Regions from separate parts of the Cetobacterium sp. NK01 genome, predicted to be linked through region 3. Evidence: riboswitches for the same ligand, from Rfam matches in the RefSeq annotation. Region 3 holds a riboswitch; each other region holds the start of a gene.

What was found. A riboswitch is a leader RNA that binds a small molecule or an ion and turns the genes downstream of it on or off. The one in region 3 is predicted to bind cyclic di-GMP.
Region 1: linked by a shared signal. The riboswitch ahead of NON08_RS13455 (hypothetical protein) and the one ahead of NON08_RS06690 (MarR family transcriptional regulator) in region 3 are both predicted to bind cyclic di-GMP.
Region 2: linked by a shared signal. The riboswitch ahead of NON08_RS09475 (hypothetical protein) and the one ahead of NON08_RS06690 (MarR family transcriptional regulator) in region 3 are both predicted to bind cyclic di-GMP.

What each region holds. Positions count from the first base shown of each region.
Region 1 is NZ_JANIBO010000005.1:12,600-16,849, forward strand. Features, by position in the region: gene NON08_RS13445 (dihydrolipoyl dehydrogenase family protein) at 1-622, opposite strand, end outside; gene NON08_RS13450 (hypothetical protein) at 759-1,223, shown strand; gene NON08_RS13455 (hypothetical protein) at 1,264-1,752, opposite strand; cyclic di-GMP riboswitch class I at 1,796-1,871, opposite strand; gene NON08_RS13460 (ATP synthase subunit I) at 2,020-2,277, shown strand; cobalamin riboswitch at 2,352-2,526, shown strand; gene NON08_RS13465 (sirohydrochlorin cobaltochelatase) at 2,586-3,503, shown strand; gene msrB (peptide-methionine (R)-S-oxide reductase MsrB) at 3,576-4,250, shown strand, end outside.
Region 2 is NZ_JANIBO010000002.1:53,483-57,732, reverse strand. Features, by position in the region: gene NON08_RS09480 (GntR family transcriptional regulator) at 1-479, opposite strand, end outside; cyclic di-GMP riboswitch class I at 741-816, shown strand; gene NON08_RS09475 (hypothetical protein) at 883-1,593, shown strand; gene NON08_RS09470 (hypothetical protein) at 1,614-2,261, shown strand; gene NON08_RS09465 (hypothetical protein) at 2,321-3,043, shown strand; gene NON08_RS09460 (hypothetical protein) at 3,066-4,250, shown strand, end outside.
Region 3 is NZ_JANIBO010000001.1:1,363,417-1,367,666, forward strand. Features, by position in the region: gene NON08_RS06675 (hypothetical protein) at 1-833, opposite strand, end outside; gene NON08_RS06680 (hypothetical protein) at 922-2,316, opposite strand; gene NON08_RS06685 (cold-shock protein) at 2,534-2,734, shown strand; cyclic di-GMP riboswitch class I at 2,869-2,944, shown strand; gene NON08_RS06690 (MarR family transcriptional regulator) at 3,058-3,348, shown strand; gene NON08_RS06695 (hypothetical protein) at 3,378-4,250, opposite strand, start outside.

The sequences.
Region 1 (4,250 bases), on a different contig from region 3:
TTAAATTGATTCCTGCTTCTTTTAATTTATCAAGATAAAAATCTCTCACTTCAGCTTCCATCATAGGTAGAAAAATATCGGATTTTTCAAGAATAGTTACATCTATATTTAATTTTTTAAGAGGAAAAGCTAGTTCTAAAGAGATTATTCCAGCACCAATTAAAGTAATACTTTTATAATCACCTTTTTCATAAAAGAAGTTATGATTTGCCAAGTACTTAACTTTATCTAATCCTTTTATATTAGGAATAAAAGGTGAACTTCCTGTAGAAATAACAATATATTTTCCAATATATTGTTGTCCATTAACTAAAATAGTATTTTTATCAATAAAAGCTCCTTCACCTTTTACAAAATCTATATTTTTGAAGTTAGAAATATGAGGGAGTTCACTATCGCCAATAGCATGAACATTTTTAAGAGCCATTTCTAGAGCTTCTGTCAAAGTTGAAGCAGTTTTAGATGCAGAGATAAAACTTTTAGATGGAACACATCCACCCCAAGTACATTCTCCACCTAAGTGATCTTTTTCAATTAAAAGAACCTTTTTTCCAGCAGAAGCAAGACCAATTGAAGTTGTAAGTCCACCTGCTCCACCTCCAATTACAATTGTATCATACATACTAACCTCCTCTATTGTTTTAATATAGTATATACTATGAATGTCGTATAATTGCAATATTATCTATAAGTTATTTATATATTTTATAAAGTATGTTATACTATAAGTCTAAGAAAATATTATGGAGGAAAATTTTATGAACGATATATTAATTAAAATTTCAGAAAAATATATAAAAAATTTAAAAAACCAAAGTCCAGAGGATAAAGAGAGTAATATAATATATGGAAAAATACTAAATATTTTAGAAAAAGATCCAACGCTTAATTTATTTGGACTTTTAACAGAGTTAAATAAAGGAAAAACATTTTATGAAAAAAATAAGGTTAGAAATAGAAGAGATAGACTTACAAATTTAGATATTTTAATTAAAAATGCTAATACAATTGTGGATAATCTTTTGGAAGATGATGAAGAGAGTTTAAGAAAAATAGAAAGAAGCTTAAATAGATCTGATATTTATAGAGATAGAATGGTTATGAATATACTTTTAGCAGAGTTTCCATCACTGCAATTTCATGATGTTTACTATACAATTAAAAATGATCAGTGTAAGAAGTTTTTATTAGAAGTTATAGATGAGATAAGAAAAAGCAAATAAAATAGGAAATCCTTATACAATTTTTGTATAAGGATTTTTTTTATTCGTATGTTGCTCTCATAGTAATTTGGCCTGTATATTTTCCAGGAGTTTGGTCAGCATCTAGTGTTGTAGAAGCAGCAATATGTAGAGTTGACTTTCCCATTGAAGTTAGGTTAATAAACTTATTTTCTTGATTTACTTTTTCATCAGAGTTAGTGCTACAATTGAAATATACCATAAAAGACTCATTAGAAGATCCATCTAATTTTAAAGGAACTTCAAAGTTATCTCCATCAGGTTCTAAACCATCAAAAGTTATTTTAACTTTAGAATATTTTTCACCATCAATAGTAAAACTAGATCTAGAAGTACCGATAGTACCTGGTAAAAGAGTTCCAAATTCCAAAGGTCCATTTGATTGAACTGTTAACGGTTTAATAATAGTAGCAGTTATATTCATAGTAGCTTCAGCGTCGTAACCTTCTTCAGATGAATAACTAAAAGATGATATTGCAAGTAAAAAACTACAAATTAAAATTTTTTTCATATTTCCTCCCCATATAAATAAAAAAACCAGATACACTAAAAATTAGTGCAACTGGCTGTCATTTTAAAGACCCTATAGCTTTGCGTCATAAAGTTTCCCTTATTTTGCCTCAGTTATTTATTTTATATAAAAATAATATAATAAAAGTTAAAAAAAGTCAACTATTCTTTAATTTGTATTAAAAATTTTATAAAAAGCAAGGAAAATTTTTTTTTAATGGTAAATAGTGTTAAATAGTATATGAAGTTATAGAAGGAGGAGAGCATTATGATTATTGCATTTATAGGTGGAATTGTTTTAGGTTTTTTATTTTTTTATAGTTTAGATTTTGGTGTTAATGAAAGTAAAAAGTTTAAAAATCCTTCATTGTTTATTTTCGTAACTTCTATCGTTAGAATTTTACTTTTATTAGTTGGATTTTATTATTTAGCTCAAAATAGTGGACAAAGATTTTTTGCCGCTTTAATCGGTGCAATTTTATCAAGAGTTTATATTGTTTATTTTTATAGAAATAAGAAAAAATAATATCAATATAATATATAGAAGATGTTTGAAGTATTCTTTTTTTATAAAATGATTGAAAAAAAAACATGTTAGTGATAATATACCCCTGTAATGGTTCTAAAGATTAAAAGGGAATTAAGTGAAAAGCTTAAACGGTCCCGCCACTGTAAAGAGGATGAAAGTATTAAAACCACTAAATTTTAAATTTGGGAAGGGATGCGAGTAGGATGAATCTAAGTCAGGAGACCTGCCATTATGAAAAATCTGCGAGGACGGAGAAGGGGAAACTCTTCTTCCAAATTTAAATTATATTTGGGAGGGTTATTTCTATGAAAAAATTATTATTGTCACTATTTTGTTTATCTACAGCTTTAGTTTTAGCACATGGAGAAGAAGCTTTTGAAGATGCAGAGTTTTATACGGGAGGAAAAAGTGCTGTTATAATGACACACTTTGGAACAACACATCAAGATACGAGAGCTAAGACTATTGATGCAATCAATCAGAAAGCTATAAAAGCTTTTGAAGGAAAAGCAGACGTATTTGAAGCATATACATCTAGAATTGTAACTAAAAGAGTAGCTGCAAATGAAAGTATAAAAAAATATAATCCAAGTGAAGTATTATTATCTTTAAAAAAACAGGGATATAAAAATGTTATTATTCAACCAACAAATATAATTGATGGTGTAGAAATGGAGTCAATAAAAAAAGAAGCTCAACTTCATACAAAAGATTTTACAAATTTAAGAGTAGGAGATGTACTTCTAAGTGATCCTCATCATTATGAAGATGTAATTAATGCTGTAATGAGAACAGTTGGACCTTTAAATAAAAAAGAAGCTGTAGTTTTAGTAGGACATGGAACATACAATTCAGCAACTTCTGCTTATGCAATGTTTGATTATATGGCTAAAGATATGGAGAAGCCAATTTATGTTGGAACAGTTGAAGGTTATCCAACTTTTGAAAATGTTGTAAAACAATTAAAAAAAGATAATAAAAAAGAAGTTACTTTAATGCCAATGATGTTTGTGGCAGGAGATCATGCTAAAAATGATATTGCAGGTGAATGGAAAGAGAAGTTAGAAAAAGCTGGATTTAAAGTTAATGTAAAGTTAGTTCCTCTTGGTGAAATATCTGAAATTCAAGATATGTTTGTAGGTAATGCAAAGTTTCTTGAAAAGCATAGAAGTATAGATATTATAGAAAAGAAAGCAGGATATGCAAAAAGTAAAGAGTTATAAAAAGTGGAAAACTACATCTCAAAATAGAGATGTAGTTTTATTTTATTCTATTTAAAGTTAGAGGTGGTTAAAATGGAAAATGTAAAAAATATCTATTTAGCAGGAGGATGTTTTTGGGGTGTAGAAGCCTATATGGAAAAGATCAAAGGTGTAATAGATACTGTTTCAGGATATGCTAATGGTAAAACACAAAATCCATCATATGAAGACGTTATTTATAGAGGAACTGGTCATGCAGAAACAGTTCGTGTAACATATGATGCTAATAAGGTTAATTTACAAACGCTTTTAAGATATTATTTTAGAATTATTGATCCAGTAAGTTTAAATAAACAAGGAAATGACCGTGGGACTCAATATAGAACAGGAATCTATTACGAAAAAAATGAAGATAAAGATATTATTGAAAAAGAGATTACTTTTCTTCAAAAAAATTATTCTAAAAAAATAATGATAGAGGTTTTACCTTTAATACGATTTGATGTAGCAGAAGATTACCATCAGGATTATTTGAAGAAAAATCCTCATGGATATTGCCATATAGATTTATCAAAAGCAGATTATATAATAATTGATGAAAATAAATACCATAAGCTATCAGATGAAGAATTAAAATCAAAATTAACAGAAAAGCAATATAAAGTAACCCAATTAGCAGATACAGAAAGTGCTTTTAATAATGAATATTGGAATTTTTTTGAACCTGGAATATATATAGATATAACAACAGGGGAACCTTTATTTTCA
Region 2 (4,250 bases), on a different contig from region 3:
AAGTATAGATTTAAATTATTAATTAAATTTACAACTCTTGGTGAATCTGCAATATGATAGAGAATTCTATTAAATTCAGAAAAATATTTAAATACATTTGAAGATTCTTTCTCATTTTCTATTATTAACTTTGTTTTATCTATATTTTTTTCTAATTTTTTTATATCATGTTCAGTAACCTTTTCAAATATTTCTTGAAAAATAACAGTTTCTAAAGCCATTCTTATTTTTATTACCTCTTCTACATCTTTTTTTGTTGTTTTAGGAACTATTACTCCTCCTTTTTCTCTTCCTTCTATAAGCCCCTCTAACTCAAGCATTCTAATAGCTTCTCTCAAAGGAGTTCTACTTACATTTAATTTCAATGCATATTCCTCTTCTACAATTCTACTTTCTTCCTCTATTTTTCCGTTTACAATCTCCTCTTTTAAATATTCATAAACTTGTTCACGAATTGATTTTTTTCTTTTTATCTGCATTTTTCCCCCTTAGCCATCTCCTAATTAAATCCTTCAGTAATTTTATATACCTCACCCTTTATAAATTTGCAAAATTTTATATAATATTTCAAAAACATCTAAAAAACAAACTTATAGATTATACTTGAAACATTTTTCACTAATACCAAACTTGTATGTATATAGTTCGTTTTTTTATACTAGAAAAAAATTAAAATAAATATACAAAAATTTCTAATAGAATTTTTTTTTAAAATGCTCTATAATTATAGCCAATCATAAAATAAAATATGGCAAACTCAAAGAAATTTGAGGACGCAAAACTATAGGGCCTGTTAAATGGCAGCCAGTTGCACAAGTTGTATCGCTATACAATAGGTGCAACTTTTTTTTATAAATTTTTAACTTTATAACGGGGGGCAACATGAAAAAATTAATTACACTTTTTTTTATAATTTTAAATATCATTTCTTACAGTTTTCACATAATGCCAGATGGATTTGAAAAAAGAATAGATAACGGTGAAGGGTATCAAGAGTTTTATTTTCCTAATAACGGCTTAGAAACTTTAAGATATAAGTTTGCTGTATCTCCTGGAAGTGACATAAGAGGAGATATGAGCCAATGGGTTGAATTTTATCCAAAAGTTTTAACAGTTAAACCAGGAGAAACTGGGCTTTTAAAAGTTTTTGCTAAAGCACCAAAAGAATCAAAAGATGGTGAATATGGTTTTCACTTAGATAGTTCACTCATATCAGTTCCAAGTATAAAAAAGGATGGAACAGGAATAAAGTCCAATGTAGGAATTAGAATAAATGCATCTATAGAGATGATTGGATATGTTGGAAATTTAGAACCGTTCATAAAAATAGATAACTATAAAGTTTATGAAGAAAATGGAAAGACAAAATTAGATATTGCTATAAAAAATCCATCTGATAAAAGAGGGGTAGAGTTTGGGATACAAGTTAAGGGTAAAAACAATACTTTAGTTAGAAATACTTTAGGGCGTATATATGCAGGAGAAAGTAAAAAGATAACTTTAGAGTTAGATGGAATGAAAAAAAATCATCCTTACGAAATAGAGATATACGAAGATATAAACTATAGAACTATCAACAAACTAAAAATATAGATAATATAAGGAGGAAAAAAATGAAAAAGGTTTTATTAGGATTATTAGCATTATCAGCAACACTTATGGCCGTACCATCAACGCCAATTGGACCATCACAATCAACTGGAACCCCTAGAGCTAGTGGTGAGAATCAAATTGATATTACAACAAAGGCATTTATAGTTGATTCAGGACTTATCATAACAGAAAGACCAGAGGGAGTAACAGCAATAAAATCAATTGAATTAGATCATGGAACAATTATGAAGGGAAGTACATCTCCTTCTAAAGTAAGTAGGTCTGTTTATATAAAAAGAGCAAATGATAACAATTTCCCTGACAATACTATGCTAAAAATATCTCTTACAAGTCCTCACAATAATTTAACTCATTCAGATAATAATGTCCGTATGGCGCATACACTAACTGGAAGAGTTTTTAATGCTGCTTCTGCTACTTCAAAAGGTCTTACCTTATCTTTAGCTGGTAATAAAAATACTCACACTAATATATTTTCAACAAATAAAAATATAAAGCATATACAAGTTGATTTAAACTCAAAAATAGAGGCTACTGAATTTCAACAAGCTAATTTAGATGAAGGCAGTTATTCAAATACATCAACATTAAGCGTTAAATTTAGTAAAAACCCAGCTCTAGTTGTTGATAAGGCCACTTCAAAATAAGATAACTAAAAATTTAAAAGCCTCTAAGAAGTTTAGAGGCTTTTTTAAGGAGAACAACTATGAAAAAAAATATCTTTATTATACTTATGCTTCTATTCTCTAAGGTATACTCATATGTTAATATTCATCCTGTAAACTTTGATAAAAATATAGGTGGTTCTGGGGAAATTGAAGAGTATTACCTATATAACGGCACTAATACTTCAATTAAATATATTTTCTCTGTGGAAAAAAGTAAAAAAGGAAAAGATATGACTAGCTGGGTGGAGTATTACCCGAAAACCCTTAACCTAAAACCCGGGCAAGAGGGTGTTTTAAAAGTTTTTATAAAAGCACCTAAGGGAAGTGAATCAGGAGAATACACAACAGTTTTAGGTATTAAAGAGATGCCCGTTGTAACTGAAAAAGAGATAAAAAATAAGAGTTCTACTCTTAAAATTTTAACAAATCTTAAAATGGAAATTGTAGGGTATGTAGGAGATCTAAAAACCAATTTAACTTTGAAAAACTTAGTTATAAAAAAAGAAAATAAAAAACTAGAGTTTTTTGGAAAAATAAAAAACACTGGAAATAGACGTGGAACATTTTCATTTTATTTAAGTGATTCAAAAAATAAAAATAGTTTTTTACTGGGGAATAAAAGATTTTTAATAAATGAAGAACTAGATTTAAAAGAGTTTAATCAAGAGATTAAGGATGATATTATTTTTAAAAATATTAAAAATTACAATACTTTATTAATAAAAGAAAACGAAGTTACAATCATGAAAATCAAAATCTAAAATCTATTTAGGGGGATGGAGAATGAAAAAAACAGATAGTAGATTTTTAAAGAATCTTCTTAGTGTCGGATTGATTCTATTTACAACTTCATATTCAACAGACTACTCCCTAGAGGATTTAGATGCTTTTAAAGCTCAAGATCTCATCTCAGAAGAGGAATATGAAATTTTAAAAGCTGAATTACAAGGTGCTACTCTTATAAATGATGAGATGATTTATTCTGTAATAGTTAACGGAAGAGTTCGAGGAACTCATTTAAAACTTTTAAAAAAAGATGGTTATGATTATATTCCATTAATAGAATTTTTAGAGATAATTAGATTTAAAAACTATGACTTTGAAAAAAATAAGATTTCCATGAAAGTTGGAAAAGACCTTGATAATATAGATATAAATTGGACACAACACACTGCAACTTTAAGCAATCCCAATAGAAAAATACAATTTAAAGAATCAGAAGTATTTAAAGATGGAAACGAGATCTATATAGAGATTGGATTATTTAAAGAGATTTTCACAGAATCTTTAGAGATAGATCCTAAAAAATTACTTATTAAAACTTACTTGACATTTAGCACTCCTTTTGAAATTGATACCTCTTTAGAAAATAGATTAGATAACGAACTTACAAAAGAGAATAAAAATGATATTGTCTATACAAATAAAAATAGATTCTTTGATATTGGATATATGAGATTCAATGTTCAAGGAGAGTTATCAAAGAATAAGGGAGAGAATTTCCAAACAGGATGGACTGGAGATTTAGAATATCAAGGTAATCTTCTCTTTGGCGAATTTACAACATCTTATGATATAAAAGAAAAAACACTAGGAGATACTTACCTTTACTACCCTGAAATTTATAAAAATCACTCACTTGAATTTGGAAGTTATGGAGCAGTGGAACGTGAACTAGGCCTTAGTTTAAAAAAAGAAAAGGGATATTTCTACGTGGGAAAAGATATTGTCATTAGAGAGAATGTTCCTATTGGTAGTAGAGTTGAACTGCTGTATCTTGGATTTCCCATTGCAGTTCAATATGCTGAAAATGGTATTGTAGAGTTTCAAAACTCAGAAATAAAAAATGATAGAGAATATACTTTAAGAGTACATGAACCAAATGGAAAAATATATACAATAGATATCAATACTGCTGTTGATTTTAGACAGCAAAATAGAGGAGAGATTGAGTATGATTTCAAAATA
Region 3 (4,250 bases):
GCTTTTTGTTTATTGTCACAATCAATATAATAATAATTTAGAATTATTGCTGTAAGGAAAAAAGTAAGATTTTCTTTATATTTTGGACTAAAGTCTTTACCATATTTATTGACTAAAAGCTTTATATTTTTAAACTCTTTAGTTTGTTCATAATCTTCATTTCTATAAAGAGACTCTTCAAAAAGTTCTGAACAAATTTCTAATGAATATAAAAATGCAAAAAGAAAATAGTTTATAGACACATCTGAAAACTTAAGTATAGGATAAATTTGAGATAATCTAGTCTTAGTGTCGAAGCTTTTAACGTCCTCTAAAAGAGATCTTAATGGAGGAACAAGAATATCCTCTTCAATGAAAAGTTTCATGACTTTTCTATGAAAAATTTTCTTATCAGCAAAACTCAATTCAGTTATGAGAAGTCCTTTACCATGAAGGTATTCATATCTAGTACCATTTTTTAAAAATTCATCTTTAACGCTTTGAAAACATCTAAGAATAGTACTTCTAGATAGATCTAAAATTTCTTTTTCTTTTTCTAAATTTAAAAAACCGTGAGCAATAAATTTAATATAGAGATAGTCTATTCGCTCCTCTGCAGTTAAGACATTAAAATTATTAAATAATGTTCTCCACTGATCTTTTGTGAGAATTAAATAAAAAATATCCTCTTTTTTTTCAATTTTCGGTAAATCAATAGACTCTAAAAAATCATTAATTTGCGAAATTGTTTTTAAAATGGCATTTTTTTCAACGTTTAAATACAGGTGCATATCTTCTACAGACATTTCAGTTTGTGATAAAATCTTTAAAATATTAGCAGCTGTTGTATTCATTGAACCACCTCCTACATGAAATAGTGTATCATATCTTTAATAAGAATAAAACTTAAAAAAGAACACCTGAAAAAGTGTTCTTTTATGTTTAATTATTGTTTAATTTTTTTAAACCACTTGTTAAAGCGTGATTTTCTAAAATATCATGAACATTAATAGTACTATAATATTCAACAACTTCTACATTAGAGACAATGTTACTGTCACTAATAATGATATCATAGTTTTCATGATTTTGGATAATATTTTTTTTATGAAAAAAAGTAGCTTCAACATCAAAGTTGATATTAGGAAGAAATACTCTAAGAGATTTTTTAAAAATAATCTGATCAGTAGCAGCAACTTCGTTAAAAAGAAGTAACACATTTTTTATATTAGAAAAGTTTTCATCTATAATAATTCTTCTAATAGCATAAACAATCATAAACTTATCAACTAAATACAAATCATAATTAAAATCTTTTAAAATAGATTCAAAATTATTTAAAATAAATTTGTGTGGCTTATTAAACGATACATTAATAATTTTTATAATTTTATTATTATATTTAAAAAATGAAAGATATAACTTATTAAAAAGCATTTTTTCAAGCTCTTTATTTTTTATATCTATTTTAAATTTCAATTTAATAGATTCAATGAGATTAAAACAAATACTTTTTATACTATTTTCTAAAATTCCCTTTTCCAAATAAAGATTCGTTAAAAAATGAGAAAGTTGATTTTTAAACTCTTCATTAAACTCTGGACCAAAAGTATCTATATTTTCTCTAATCTCTTTAAACTTATCTAAAGTTAAATTTGATTTATCAATAAAATTAAATCCTCCAAAAATATTTATACAAATTTCTAAAGAGCATATAAAAGAGAGTAAAAAATAGTTAATAGAAATATTAGAGTTTTTAAGTATAGGATAAAGTTGAGAAAGTCGTTCTTTTGTATCAAATGGTTTAATTGTATTTAAAAGATTTTTTCTTGCAGGAACAAGAATATCCTCCTCAATAAAAAGTTTCATAAGCTTTTTATAAAAATTTTGTTTATCTTTAAGTGAGAGTTCTTTTAAAACAAGGCCTTTTCCATGGTTATATTCATAGGTACTTCCATTCTTTGAAAATTCATCTTTAACATTTTGAAAGGATCTTAAAATAGTGCTTCTTGAAATATCTAAAATCTCTTTTTCTCTTTCTAAATTTAAAAACCCAGTGGAAATAAATTTAATAAAAAGATAATCAATTTTTTCATCAAAAGTTAAAATTGTAAAATTTTCAAAAACTATCTCTAGTTCTTTAGGTGTTAGTTTTAAAAAATAAATGTCATGAAATTTTGAAATAATAGGAAGTTCAATTGATTCTAAAAACTCATTAAGTTGTGTAATTGTTTTGATAATTGAGCTTCGCTCAACGTTAAAATACAGTTGCATATCATCAATAGACATCTCATTTTGAGATAAAACTTTTAGAACATTAGCAGCTGTTGTATTCATTAATACCACCCCCCGACTATAATAGTTTATCATAGATAGAGCAAGATTAGAATAGTAACACTATAAAAATGACTAAAGATCCAATATATCACTTTTGCTTCTCTAAAAAGAAAAATTGAAATATTTAATTTATAGATTATATATGATACTATAAATGCATATAAGAGATTAATTAAATCTCTATAAAGCTTTTATAAATGCGGAGGGGAACAGAATTATGACAAAAGGAACAGTAAAATGGTTTAACAAAGAGAAAGGATTTGGATTTGTAACTTGTGAAGAGGGAAAAGATTACTTTGTACACTTTTCAGGAATCATTGGTGATGGATTCAGATTTTTAGAAGAGGGACAAAACGTATCTTTCAAAATTGAAAGTGGAGATAAAGGACCTTTAGCAAAAGAGGTTCAAGCTAACTAGCACCTAATCCTAATAATAAAATATAAAAAAGGATGGATTTATTCCATCTTTTTTATTTATTATTGTTTTTAAGTTATATTCTAATTAAAAAAAGTATTGCAGAAAAAGATGTAAGTAGATATAATATAAAAAATAAAAATATACGGCAAACTATGAGAAATCATAGGACGCAAAGCTATAGGGCCTTTAAAATGGTAGCCAGTTGCACTTATTCTTTAATCAAGGGGTAAGTGTTTTTTTTTTGAAAAAATATTTTAAAGAAGGAAATAAAAAATATCTATAATATAAATAGATATAGATTAAATAATTAGGGGTGTTGTATTATGCATAAAACAGAGATAAAAAAGGAGTTAAATAAATATCATATTAATTCCACGCATGAAAAGATATTGAGAAGAATAAATGAAAACCCAGGGATAACATTATGCGAATTGACAAAGGGGATAGAACTATCAAAGGGTTCAGTATCAATTTGTATAAAAAAATTAGAAGAGAAAAATTTAATTCAAAAATATGGAACATTTGATGATAAAAGAGTTTTTAGACTTCATCCAACAAAAATGGGAAAAGATCTATGTAGTAGAATAAAATTAATGCAAATATTAAAAATATAACCTCTATAATTTTTATAGAGGTTACATTTTTATATGGGTAAAGAATATTGTTTTATAAAAGGGTAACGATTTATAACTTTTAGTTTTTCAAAAGTTATAACTGATAGATTTTCATCATTTGATATATAAGAATCTAATTCAGACTCCATTATAAATTTAGATATTCGAATGTTTTCTTTTATAAAGAAAGTATTTTGAATAATAGGATGTAAAAACTTAGGAATTTCTTTAAAAACAACAATAGTATCAGTAAGTTCTGAAATATTACTTTTATTTAAATTCCAAAGATAAAGAAAAATAATATTAGATAGTTGAATATTAAAATATATTTTTTTTAATTCTAAAAAAAGAGCAGCACATTCAAATTTAATTTTATTATCTAAAGATAGATTTAAAAATGAAAGATCAAACATACCTAAGAAAGAACTTTCTTTACTTGCTGTATTAACTCTATTTAAAAATTTTTCAAAAAAATTATCTTCAGATACACTGAAAGAGACATTTTTTAAAAAAAGTTCTTTTAATTTCAGGTTTTCTTTTTTTAGTGAAACACCATCTTTTTTTAATGTTCCATTGCAAAATTGTAAAGTTAAAGTAAAAATTCTTATATATTTAATTGGAAAATCTCCTAATAGTGAATTTTTGAAAAATTTGTATGCCCTTTCCATAGTTTTCATTGGAAAAACATCAAGAAAATATTTTTTAAACTCTTCAAAAGAAAGAGTTTTAATTTTATTTAAAGAGTTTTCATAACCATAAACTATATATAAGCTTTTAATTAATTTTTTATTGTTTATAAATATATCAAAATCAAATGTATAAGTAAAATAATCAATCTCATTATTTAATTTTATATAGATATTTTGTTGAAAAAATTCAGAATAATCTTGAGACATTATAAA